Regions from separate parts of the Paenibacillus andongensis genome, predicted to be linked through region 3. Evidence: riboswitches for the same ligand, from Rfam matches in the RefSeq annotation. Region 3 holds a riboswitch; each other region holds the start of a gene.
The links. Region 3 has a riboswitch for cyclic di-AMP ahead of NYR53_RS34335 (stalk domain-containing protein). Riboswitches for the same ligand answer to the same signal wherever they lie in the genome.
Positions count from the first base shown of each region.

Region 1 (4,194 bases), 1.9 Mb from region 3:
AGCGAACTACATCGTAGCGGCTACTGGTTTCCCGGTTAAGCCTGCTGTGACCGACAACGGGATGAAGACGTACCAATTTTATGCCGATGACGTGCATGATTTCGCTTGGTCGGCATCGCCTCATTTCGTTTATGTGGAAGAACCCTACTCGACCGCACAAATACCCGGGGTCAAGATCAAGCTCTACCTCGATCCCAATCATCAGGACTTGAAGGACCGTTATATGTACGCTGCCAAAAAGGCGCTTTCCCGCTACAGCCAATGGTACGGACCGTATCCTTATTCCACCCTTTCGATTGTCGTACCTCCCCCAGGAGGCAATGGTGTGGGCGGTATGGAATATCCGACTTTGGTAACGTCGTGGGATGCTAGCGACAAGAAACCTGATTTAGAGTTAGAGCGCGTCGTTGTTCATGAGATTGGACATCAATTCTTCTATGGACTCGTAGCTAGCAATGAATTCGAAGAAGCTTGGCTGGATGAGGGCTTTACCTCCTATGCAGAGGATAAAGTCATGGAAGCAGAGTATGGGGTGTCCCCTAATTTACCTGTCGAGTCAAGCTTTATTACATCTCCACACACCCTGAAGCAGAATTCGTGGGCCTATGCGGGGCATGATCAATACGCAGAGAATGTGTACACACGGGGTAAGCTCGTACTTAAAGCCATTGAGAAGCAAGTTGGCACCAAAACGATGGACAAAATTATGCGTACTTATTTCCTGCGTTGGGAATTTAAACACCCTTCTACGAAGGACTTCCAGAACGTTGTGGAAGAAGTGACCAAAGCGAAGTGGGATGACTTCTTCAATCAATATGTATATGGCGCCATGATGATGGATTACACCGTTGAGAGCATTCGCGTCAAATCCGTGGGAACCAAAGGGGCTGAGTCCTACGAAAGTACCGTTCTCATCTCCAAAAAAGGCGGCAATTCGCCAGAGGTGCCGATCCAGTTCCATTTCTCTGATGGCACCGTACTGGATAAAACATGGGATGGCAAAGAAAGCAGCATCGAATTCAAACTTACCCACAAGACTCCAGTAGACTGGGTTCGAATTGATCCTAATTACTCGCTCGTGTTGGAAAATAAACACATTAATAATTTCATGCAAACGCAAGTGGATACCAAGTGGAAAATTCGCTGGAATCTCGGTCTCATTCAATTCCTGCAAGCCATATTCGGCTGGGTCGCCTGGTAAGCGGCTAAAGCAAAACTCAATGTACATGCTTACGAAGTAAGTTTTCCATACGGAAAACTCAGATTATGCTTTCGATGCCAGTTTTGCTAAAGCAAAACTCTTAGGAGGGACAACTGTGGCAACTTATATCAAGTCTGGCTTCAGGGCGGCTTTACGGCAACCTTTCGCCACGATCGTCTTGTTCCTGTATCAGATGGGCTGGGGCATCCTACTGTATAAGCTTGTACAGGGTGTTCTCGTCCCTCTCATGCACCGCTATCCGGGTGGCGAGCAGCCGAAGCAAGCGCTGCAGCTATTTCTAGCTGAAGGACAGTTCCAACTGGTCAAAACCGATCTTAGCCATTCCTACCTCTGGTGGCTGGCTGCTCTACTTGTTATTCGCATGGTGCTCACCCCAATGTTGAATAGCGGCGTCTACTATTCGCTGACCCATTCGCAGCAAAATGCCGGCTATCGCTTTTTCCGAGGCATCAAGGAGCTCATGCTCCCATTCCTAATCATATATGTCGTCCGAATTTCTCTCTCTTTGCTGCCGCTCATATGGCTGTTTCCCAAAGCGCAAAAACAATTCGCACATACGACATCTTATGAGCAAGCAGCCCTCCAATTGCTGCCTTGGTTTCTGGGCATGCTCGTCTATGGCTTTCTCTTACATCTTCTCTTTATGTACGTGCAGTTCGCGATTGCTGCCAAACTTGGCATTTTGTCCACCGTCATCACATTCGTTCGCAGTTTGCTTCCTATTATCGGGCTTGCGCTTATCCTCCTGCTCGCCTCGGGACTATTGGCAGGGGTCACTGTCACTGCAACATACATATGGGCAGGTCTGGTAGCGCTAATCATTTATCAGCTCTTCCCACTATTCCACATTTTCTTTCAAATGTGGGCTATAACTTCCCAATATCAGCTTCTATCTGCCAAAATGAACGGCTAATAGCCTATTAACAAGCTAAAATTAGCACATTTTCTTCTTCCCCTTGCAAAAGGGGCTTTTTTTTGTCTTTTTCCCTATCAAACTAGCATATTTTAATTAAAAGGTGCATAGAAAAGGAGGAATTTCGATGTTTATGACGAATTACAAGGACTAGCATCAAAAAAACCAAATATTTCATGCCGAATTCCTCATTTCTTGGGGAAACGGGGGAACCACTACCCGGGTGAATTGATCTTGCAAGACAGGGATCATAGGGAACCTTCAACCGAACCCTCCAGCTAACCTCGTAGGCACCGGAAGGAGACAAGCAGTTGAGAAAGATTGTTGCTCTTGTTTTTAGTCTTGTTTTGTTTTTGAGTGTAGGTTTAGGAAGCGTGTCAGCGGCACAATCCACTTTGGATGAAACGGTTGACGGATTGCTAGGAATTCCGTACAGAACGGCGGGAACGACCACAAAGGGCTTTGATTGCTCTGGTTTCACCGCATACGTTTTCAACAAATTCGGCATTGATCTTCCTCATAGCTCATCATCTCAAAATAACGAAGGCTACTGGATTGACAAAAAAGATCTTCGTAAAGGTGATCTTGTGTTCTTTGACACAAGCGGCGGCAAAGGTATTTCTCACGTTGGTATCTATCTTGGAGACGGTGAATTCATTCACTCTGCATCCGATGAAGGTATAGTGAAAAGCAAACTTAGCCAATCTTATTATGCGAAGCGGTATGTATCAGCCAGACGTGTTCTGTGGGATGATATCTACAACCAATTAACTGCTGAATCCAAGTAATCTTGTACGCTTCATGAATAAAGCCCAGACAAGCCCGCTCGAAAGAGCAGCTTTCAGGGCTTTTATTCATTTCGGAGGCATTTCCTATATCCCAGCATGCCAATTCTTGTAACTTGACATCGCATGTTAGGCGTTCTATAATAACGGCATGTCGTTTTCTAGGGTTCCGTGGCGTTCATCGCCAGACTGGTCCAAGGGGAAACACACAGCGAATACGCTGTGGTCACGGAGGGGAAAAAGCCCGGGAGTCATATCGCTTAGCGATATCACTTCCAGGCTTTTTCCTTTTTTTGCGACTAAATAGGTACGTATAACAAAATCAAGAGGAGTGATTCATCATGGCATGGTTATATCTCGTCATTGCAGGTGTATTTGAGGTAGTATGGGCGATCTCATTGAAATTCTCTAATGGTTTTACACGTTTAGTTCCTTCCAGCGTAACGATCGCAGGGATGGTTGTAAGTTTCTATTTTCTAGCGATAGCCACGAAAACTCTTCCCATCGGCACGGCATACGCGGCTTGGACCGGAATTGGTGCTGTCGGTGCGATTATAGTCGGCACCCTTTTTCTCGATGAACCCATTAGTTTAACAAGGATTTTGTTCATGATTCTGATCTTAGTCGGCGTTCTCGGCCTTAAATTCACATCTGGGCATTAGGGATTTTGAATAAATTGGTCCTTATCTATGCAGATTAATCGATACAAGGAGGGAGATTCAACGTGTATACATCGGATGATATCAATCAAAAACTGAATCGTAATGACGAATTTCTCAGAGAGGGGTTAGAAGTTGACTCCGATGTTAATGAGGATCGCAACCGAGAACAGCAATTGGACGATTCATTTCAGTACTGGTACCGAAACGTCGGTTACTGGGTGCAGCAGAAGGAAAATATAACGCAGGTACCAAAAGAGAATGTCTTCGATGCCGCCGCTGAGATGGATGCTGAGCAAGAGTAAAACGAGACTACGAAAGACGATAAGATCAATAAGTAATTCAAACGAGAGTTCCAATATTGCATCTAGGAGATAATGTTGCACGAACTGCAACTTCAGGTTGCAGAATAACCTTTCGGTATCATTGGAGGTATAAACGATGTCTGACAATACGAATAACGTTGACGTAAACAAAACGAGTATCTTTAAAAACGGGGTTCAATCCGCAACGAATTATGTACAGAATGCCATTGAAAACGTAACTGCATCCACGCAAGACGCAACTCAAAACTTAGTGAATAACGTCATGAAAAAGCGACAAAATGAAAATCAA
Region 1 is NZ_CP104467.1:7,265,773-7,269,966, forward strand. It holds gene NYR53_RS32615 (M1 family metallopeptidase) at 1-1,201, shown strand, start outside; gene NYR53_RS32620 (hypothetical protein) at 1,317-2,135, shown strand; cyclic di-AMP (ydaO/yuaA leader) riboswitch at 2,303-2,443, shown strand; gene NYR53_RS32625 (C40 family peptidase) at 2,447-2,923, shown strand; guanidine-I (ykkC/yxkD leader) riboswitch at 3,071-3,173, shown strand; gene sugE (quaternary ammonium compound efflux SMR transporter SugE) at 3,262-3,582, shown strand; gene NYR53_RS32635 (hypothetical protein) at 3,645-3,884, shown strand; gene NYR53_RS32640 (hypothetical protein) at 4,021-4,194, shown strand, end outside.
Region 1: it holds a riboswitch for cyclic di-AMP, as region 3 does, so the genes downstream of both, NYR53_RS32625 (C40 family peptidase) here and NYR53_RS34335 (stalk domain-containing protein) in region 3, are expected to answer to the same signal.

Region 2 (4,194 bases), 2.6 Mb from region 3:
AAAAGCTGCTGCAAATCCTCCCATTGCCGATGGTCGGCGTAATAAGCAAATTTGGACACCGTTTCGATAATAGCCATTTTGTTCATCCAGTCGAATTGTACTTGTGTGTTGTTCATGTTTCATACCTCCTGAGCTTAAATGAATATTAACTTCGCTTCGCTGACCATCTATTTCATTCAAAGATTCATTGGGACTCCTCCTCGCGATATCGGAATTATTTTATTTCTATCTCAGAATAACGAATCCATAATCCATTCTCTTGCACATTACATTCTTGTTTTTGTACAAAAAAACCAAATCAGAGGAAATTTTCATTCTGGTCAAGACCCCATTTTGTAAACAAAGAAAAAATACCTAGGAAGAAAAGAGGCCACTGATAAACTTATGGTTTTTGAGAAATGGCTACCCCGAACAAAACAAAAGACGATTGCTATTCCTAATTTTAGGAATAGCGATCGTCTTTTCGCTGTTCATTCAAATATTCATGAAGTGTTCCAAATCAATGCACGCAAACCCAAATTTGTCAGCGAAAAAATCTACTTTCATATAAGGCAGACCTTCCTTCCTGAACCCCACCTGCTCCTCTTCATCAACTGCGCCTCATCCCTGAAATCCAGGGCTAGGCTCACATCCTTAACCGTGTGGAGCACAAGGTCCGCTCATTTCGCAGAGCTAAGACGGTTTCGTAATGCTCATAGAGAAGATCATTGGAGATAGCACAGAAGTAATGATGGCGATCACAATGACTGCATCTTGAATTCCCTTATTAATAACTCCCAATCTCATGCCGATCGATGCCGCAACAACGATTAATGTCATACGAGATGATAGCAAGAATCCGCCTGCCAGAGCCTTCCGCCGACCATGACGAAGAAAATAGGAATAATCAAGCCATAGCCTATCCCTTCTAACTGCTCCTTAAACGGATGATGATCATGTAGATGAAAACTTGCTAGAAGAAACCCAGCCAAAAAACTGCCTAGAATAACCTCCGAACCTGTCATATCTGTGATGATTCCATAAAGGCCGAGAACAGCCAGCAGCCCCTGCAATCGGACGACGGAATTTTTGTGGAATTCCTTATGCCAAAATGAGGTTTTCCTCAATCTGATTATGGCCTGATAGATAATTACGGATAAAGGCAGAAGCAAACCTACGGAAGCCTGACGCCACGTAAATCCAGTATGGTAGGATCCTCCAATGATAGAAAGAATGATCATAGTGAGGAGATCGGCGATAATTGCGGACGTTAGAAGCAGTTGGCCATATTGGCTTTTGATTACTCCCGTTTCCTTGAGGACCGGCATTACAATCCCGAGTGAGGTTGTCAAAAGAATAAGCGTTATCATCCAGGACTTTGTTAAGGGGTCTATTTGGTGAATTCTTATTCCTAACAGAAAAGCCAACAAAGTGGTCCCTACAAAGACTAACAATCCGATAATAAGAGGGTTTTGCCCGATCTTCGGAAGGAATCCGGAACCCTTTCATTCTGCTAAGTAGCATTTGCACGACAAATATACATAGAAACAGCCAAAAAAGAGGTAATAAAGCACCATGCCCCATACTAATAATAAGTCCCCCCATTCCTTATTAAGGTATGCTAGTCCGATTCGTTATTATAACTACCCGCCTCCACTTTTGCACTAAATAACCGAAGGATTTTGGACTCATTTTTCCATAATCCCACCCTTTAGTTCAATTAAAAAAGCAGGCTGCCTCAGCTGCCTGCTTTATTTCAAGTATCGTTTTCTGTCGAAAAAACACAGCTTTCTCCTTCAACGAAACTCATATAATACTGCTTTTTATGTACTCTCTGAGGCAAGGATACGGACCACCAAAAATATGAGCCATGGTTACGATAAATTTGTGATGTTCCTTCAAAATTTTTAAAGAAATGCCGACGCGATTGGCTAGTAATTGTTGAACCGCTAATTCCCTTTCCATACTTAGTTGGTTTAGTAAGTCATTGTTTTGTCCGACTGTTTTGCTTATTTCCAATAAAGTCTGTGTTTCGACGCCAGATGGCCTATACGCCAAATTGGAAAATTGAATGTCGAACTCCTCCAGCCGTCGCTTTAAGTGAAGAATCTCTTCTTGACGTTGTACAGAAGTGTTTGATCTTTTCGATTGAAAAAGGTTCTTCACCTCTTTGGTTACTCTCTTAAGAAGCATGTCTAGTTCCTCCTTTTTTCTCTTGAACGAAAAAAGGAAGCGAGGGAATAAAGCCCTTAAATATAAAGGACCCATTTAATGTTTCTATCATTTTCTTTCTACGCTGACGAAGTTAGCTGACGGATTCGGGTCGAAAGTTAACCCTAACACTTAAAAAATGTACTCACCCCAGAAAACTTGGTTCCCCCGCTTCTTTAATCTAAAGAATTAAGCGTAGTATGATTATTCTTATTTTATCAATTTACCCCAATACATACTTAGAAACAATAGTAATATTTACTTATATTTTTATGTCTATTCTCAATTAATAGTTCTATTAAACTGTATCGGGCCAATTATACGAAATTCCGTTCACTGCGGTACTGACCGTTTGGAACCAGCTTTCAAAAGAAAAGTATAAAGAGGACCCGCCACGGCTGATCCTCTTTGTAGACTATTTGGCGGCGAAGATCCCGTATTTTAATGTAAACTTGTTCTTATACATTTGATGCTAAGCATCTCGGCCAGATGCATGTGGTGGCTGCTCCATCCACTCATGATTTATCATTAGTTTGGCTCCATCCTCTGCGAAACGTCCTACGTCCAATAGAAATCCTGCATATTTCGCCGCAATATCATGCCTTCCGTCAACAGCTAAAGAATTACCATACGATCTGATCTTCATCGAAAACATATCCACCTTATGAAATACCATCAATTTATCTGAAAATGGAGAAAAAGAAGAATTCGTTACTAAGTGGTCCAATGCGGGATGGGACTGCAATCCTTCATCTTCAAGGAGCTGGCTCCAAGTTTCTATATGGTTCGAGGTGATTTTCTCACCTCTATGTAGAAATTCTCTAACCTCATCTAATTTGGTTACTTGTCTGAATCCGATGAGTAAGGATTTGCTTGTCACATTATTTTGAATATTATCGTAAAGGTGGGTAATTTCTAATGCGTGAAGTGGTCTGACATGTCCTAAGAAACCGTTAAGGTAACTTTGTTTTTTCACAATTTCTATCTTTTTCGGGATCGGTATGTAAGGAGCTTTAACGAATGAACCTTTTATGATTAAAACGTCGTTGACCTGATTTATTAGTTTGATTGTCACTTCCAAGCAGTTTGTAAAAAATGTTCTCACATCGTGTCTACTCATTAGTGGTACAGCAATTGCATAAATGCTCATCCCGGCTTTTGCTGCATACTTCAAGTAATGAAGATAAAATTCATCCGAGAATAGCCGAGGCGCCCCTAAGTTTACATCGTCTTCAGTGAAACCAACAGGAACAGGATGATTCTCCTTGTTTAATATTTCTTTGATGGTTTGAACCATTTGTTCAGATAAAAATAGCGCGTATTCTACAGTTTTTTTTATTTCTTGATCCTCAATATTTTGAAGAAAATAGCTCAAAACACATTTGGCCATTGAATTCCCAATATAAGTAGCCCAAAGTTTTCCAACTTCAGCCGAAGTTAATTTTTCGTCCATTTTTGTCTTGTTTGTTCTTGTGGAGATTAACTTTATCGGTTTTATAGCTTCCATTTCATCCCCCATTTATGGGTATTTTTATTTTTAATTTTATTTTTATTATTGTTATCCAGTCTGCTATATATATATTCATCGTAGCATCCGAAGCTTGCTGTATTGCACGCTCAACTTTGCTGCCCTTTAATTTATATTCGTCAAATTTTTAGCAGTAATTCCTCGGACTAAAGCCTCTGCCATTGAACCTACCCCACAGAAACAAATGTTCAGTTTTGAAATCGATGGTACTTGTTCGGTTCTTGATTGGAAGGCCATTATTATTCCTCACTTCTAAAATATGAATTGAATCAAAAACATATAGACGAGAGTACCGCTTGCTATGGATAAAAACATATTCCTTTTCCAAATATGCAGCAAAGCAACGACAACAATTGAAAACAATTCGGGTACACCATGGTCACCGGATAAAAATTGGACATCTTTGATATTATAGACAACTAGTAACCCTAGAGCTGCTGAGGGCAATACTTTGCCGAGATACTGCACATAACTTG
Region 2 is NZ_CP104467.1:4,124,487-4,128,680, forward strand. It holds gene NYR53_RS18570 (nuclear transport factor 2 family protein) at 1-116, opposite strand, end outside; partial or broken gene NYR53_RS18580 (cation:proton antiporter) at 673-1,433, opposite strand; gene NYR53_RS18585 (hypothetical protein) at 1,786-2,172, opposite strand; cyclic di-AMP (ydaO/yuaA leader) riboswitch at 2,260-2,396, opposite strand; gene NYR53_RS18590 (DUF3231 family protein) at 2,663-3,697, opposite strand; gene NYR53_RS18595 (branched-chain amino acid transporter permease) at 3,971-4,194, opposite strand, start outside.
Region 2: it holds a riboswitch for cyclic di-AMP, as region 3 does, so the genes downstream of both, NYR53_RS18585 (hypothetical protein) here and NYR53_RS34335 (stalk domain-containing protein) in region 3, are expected to answer to the same signal.

Region 3 (4,194 bases):
GCTATCCACCAATTTCTGCTTTTGCATATACGTGTCGTCTTTGTGTACTTGCTTAGATCGTATGAAAAACAAACCTAGCGAAATTAAGACAATAGAAAACACGATGGTAATATGATCACCGAATAAAATCACTGCCCCTATGCCTATCAGTACATAACCTTTGCGCTCTTTGCGTGAACGCACCCGATGAATGCCTAGCAAGATGAGGATTATGGCAAGAATGGGGAAAAAGCCTATCGTATGATCTAGAAGCAAAAAAAGACCGGCTCCAATCAGCACTAGTGCTGTATTGCGGTTACGGTTGCTTTTAGTTTCTTCTCCCATCGCTGCACCTCCTCTGGCTGACTTTTAAATTAGTTCATATAGATTCCTAGCATACCATAAGAATGGACGACCTCCAAGATGCAAATCCTTGCGCGGCAAGGCTTCCGCATGAATCATGGAGGTCAAGGGCCCCTCTGCGCCTACTTACTTGGCGCTGGAGGGATAACACGCGGCTATTTCTTGCCGCGCGGGTCAGTGTCATCGCTGGAGCGATGCTGCTGCCACTCCTGCTGGAACTTGCCGCGCAGCGTGCGCAGTTCCTGCTGAAGGTTGCCGCTGGCTTCCTTCAGCGTCTCTTGCGACAGGCGACCCGCTTCGCGGAGCCCCTGCAGCGCTTCCCGGCCGAGCTCGCGGCCGGTCACTTCCAGCTCGCGCCATGCGTCGCGAGCCTCTTTCTCGTGCAGCCCGCTGCTCGGCGGCTGCACCCGAGGCCCCTCGGCTGCGCGCCCCGCACGCAGCCCGCGCAGTTCATCCGCGAGCGCCAGGCACACATCCTGGCTGCCCGCGTACTGCGCGCGGTAGAGCTCGCAAGCGGCTTCCTCGCGCTGCTTCTCTTGCAGCGCTAGCCGCGCGAGCTCTTCATCGCCGGCGCGCATTGCCAGCTCGGCTTGCTCGCCGCGCAGCTGCGCCATCTCCTCTGCGTTCACAATGTGGCGTCGCAGCTCAATGGTTCGCTGCAGCGCCTCCTCATAGCGCTGTTCAAGCTTATCTATCACGCTGCCCCCCCGTTCATGTTGCTCAAGCTTGCTTGCCGTTTCTTGCCATGCAGCTTCAGCTATTTTGCCAATCCGATTCAATATATTCATGAAGTTACACCTCCATTTGCTTGAAAATTAATATTCATTTCGTTTCTTCAATAAATGAAATCCATACAACACTATACATACTGCGAAAGCGATCGCGATAAAGCCCGATAGTTTAATGGTCAGTATCAATCCGCCCAAGCCGGCAATAAACCATCCAATTTTCTTCCCATTCTGAATGCCTACATAGCCTAATCCAAGCAGAGCTGCCGGGAATAACAACCCCATTAAATGAATGTGACCACCAAACTGATGCAGACAAATAAGTAAACCTGCTGTGATTAAAACCAAAGCCAACCCTTTAGATCGATCCATACTCATTTTTGCTTACCGCCCTTCACATATTCTTCATGCTTCTATCGTACCTGAAACAGATAACCGTCAAAACGGACTCGCGACTGTTTTTGTACCTAGACCTAAGTCTAGTACACTCTAAGACCTCCATCCATATTTTGGTCGTTGTCCCACAGAGCCTCGAATGCTAAACTATTTGAAGCCGAGTCCGGTGCACAGACAAAGTGCCGGTACGGGGGACGATTTACATGGGGTGAATATTTGCTCTTCAAAAGAGCAGACTAGGGAGAACCTTCTTCCCGAACCCGTCAACTAACCTCGAAGGCTCATTGAAGGAGGATTACCAATTGCATACAATTACTAAAGGGTTAACTAGCCTTGCTGTGTCTTTAACAGTGTTGGCAGGAGGCTTTCTTTCCCCATTTTCGGCGCATGCTGCAGAGATGGATGTGAAAGTGCAAGTCAATGATGAGCTCGTTCAATTTCCGGATGCTCAGCCATTTCTGGATGATAATCATGCTACCCAAGTACCGATTCGTTTTGTAACGGAGAAGCTTGGTTATGATGTGAAGTGGCAAAAAGAAGGCGATGAGATCAAAGTCACGCTAAATAACAACAAACATTCGATCACCTTAGTATCGGGACAAAAAGAAGCCAAAATCGATAGCACCCCTGTCGAGATGGACACACATGCGGAATTCCAAAACGGACGCGTATACGTGCCTCTTCGTTTCCTAAGCAAAGCATCCGAAATTCCTGTTCAGTGGGACGCTAGCAGCAAAATAGCTATTCTAAGTAAAGATGGCAATCAGCATAAGCCAGATTATGAATTATTTCAATCTACTGCCTATTCAGCAGATCCTTCTGAAAATGGCGGCTACGGAGCTATGGATTATATGGGTAATCCATTAGGTATTGGAACCGTTGCTGTAGATCCCTCTGTGATTCCTCTAGGGTCTAAGCTCTATATAGAAGGTTATAATTTCAACGGCCTTCCTGCAGGCGGCATGTATGCTTATGCAACAGATACAGGCGGTGCAATCAAAGGCAAACGTATTGATATCTTTATCCCAGGATCTAAGCAATCTTTGCAGAAATTTGGTATCCAAACCATTAAAGTGTACAAACTAAATTAAACGGCTTATAACAAAAAAAGCTTGGTTTCTGAGATGTACTTCTCAAGAAATCAGCTTTTTTTATTTAAGGTGGGAAAAACAGAAAAACTGCTCTCCCAAAAGTGCTAGAAGAGCAGCCTGTTGTTACTTAAACTTGATTTTTGGGAATACCATTTAAACTTGGGACGAAATCATCGGCATTGTGGCTCGATAGCGTTTGCGCCTCTTCAGTAAAATTAGCGTTATTCTGCTGATTTTTTTTCTTATCTGCTCGGTTATCTTCGCGGTCATACTTGGGATCGGCTTCATTTTTGGGCATAGCGTTCACCTCCATTGTCTCATAGTTAGTATGAGGAGGAGGCTTGCATTTTATCCCAGTTATCTGGAACTGGCGTCGTTCCTTATCATACTGAACTACCCTCGAGGGTTTTTGTTTTTCTTGCCGCCATATGCTCCATTAGGAAGGCAACATACGTTTCGTCCCGAACTAACCAAGCTGCATAATCTCTTTTGACATAACGTTCCGCCTCTTCGAAAGTACTAAAATGTTGGTTGGATAGGGCCCCATCCACATCGACTTCCCACTTGCCTCCTGAAGGAAAAATAAACACTTGTTGTTCATTTCTATTCTCATAAAGGGATCCATAAACAGAATTTTTCGTGTTAAATGTATTTTTATTCGCATCCGCGCGAATGGGCTCCATCGGAAATGGCTTTGCTACATACCACTGATAAGCTTCTTCTGTCATTGAGCAACCGGAAGCTTTAGCATGGCCCCCTCCTCCATAAAGACCCGCAATTTCCGAGACATCGATGTGATCGTGAATCGTTCGAAAGCTTATCTTCTTACCGCCCATATTCATGATTGCGATATAATCCAGATGAGGATTTTCTTTGCCTAGATCGTTTCCAAGTTCAGAATGATAGGATTCCGCATGAACGATGCCTACATGATGATCATTAATACGGGAGTGGATGATTTCTCTCTTTTTTCTGCGCACATAGCGTTCGATTTTTTCTTCTTCCATATCCAAAATTTTTTCTTCAAAGGGATCGAATGCAAAGTTCTCACTTTGCTGAATGCGAGCTACCATTTTTTCCTCAAATTCTTCGATGGAAATTAAATAAAAGAGATCGTTTAATCGCTTGGCCTTCATGTATTCATTCTGTTCCCATTCCCAAGTATCATACTGACGGACCAATTCGACGAATTCATCTAATCCCTTCATCGGCTTCAACAATCCGTTCTGGATCAGATACTCATAGAATAGAGAAGTTGCAGAAGCGAGTTTTCCATCTTCATACGCGATCTGAACCATTCCCCACGAATATTTGTTTAAATGAAGTGAGGTTTTATGATGATCAATAAGTTTTACTTTCCCACCCGATTTCGCAAACTCGTTAAGTCCTTGTTCATTCGTTTCATCCACGGATAAGTCGGTGATAAACAAATAGCTCTTTTTTCTTGATTTTTCTAAAAAGCGCTTTACTTGTAGATTCAACCCTCCGACAGAGTTATATCGAATTTCTACCTTTTCCCCGAATGCTAATCGAGCTATTATACCGCAACCTACTCCATCCAGATCATTATGAGTATACAAATGATACAAGGACACACCCTCCTGTTAATGATTTCCATTAACGTGCCCTTGATCAAG
Region 3 is NZ_CP104467.1:1,515,078-1,519,271, reverse strand. It holds gene liaF (cell wall-active antibiotics response protein LiaF) at 1-324, opposite strand, end outside; gene NYR53_RS07035 (PspA/IM30 family protein) at 498-1,130, opposite strand; gene NYR53_RS07030 (hypothetical protein) at 1,158-1,448, opposite strand; cyclic di-AMP (ydaO/yuaA leader) riboswitch at 1,612-1,764, shown strand; gene NYR53_RS34335 (stalk domain-containing protein) at 1,769-2,557, shown strand; gene NYR53_RS07015 (hypothetical protein) at 2,685-2,855, opposite strand; gene NYR53_RS07010 (DHH family phosphoesterase) at 2,941-4,146, opposite strand.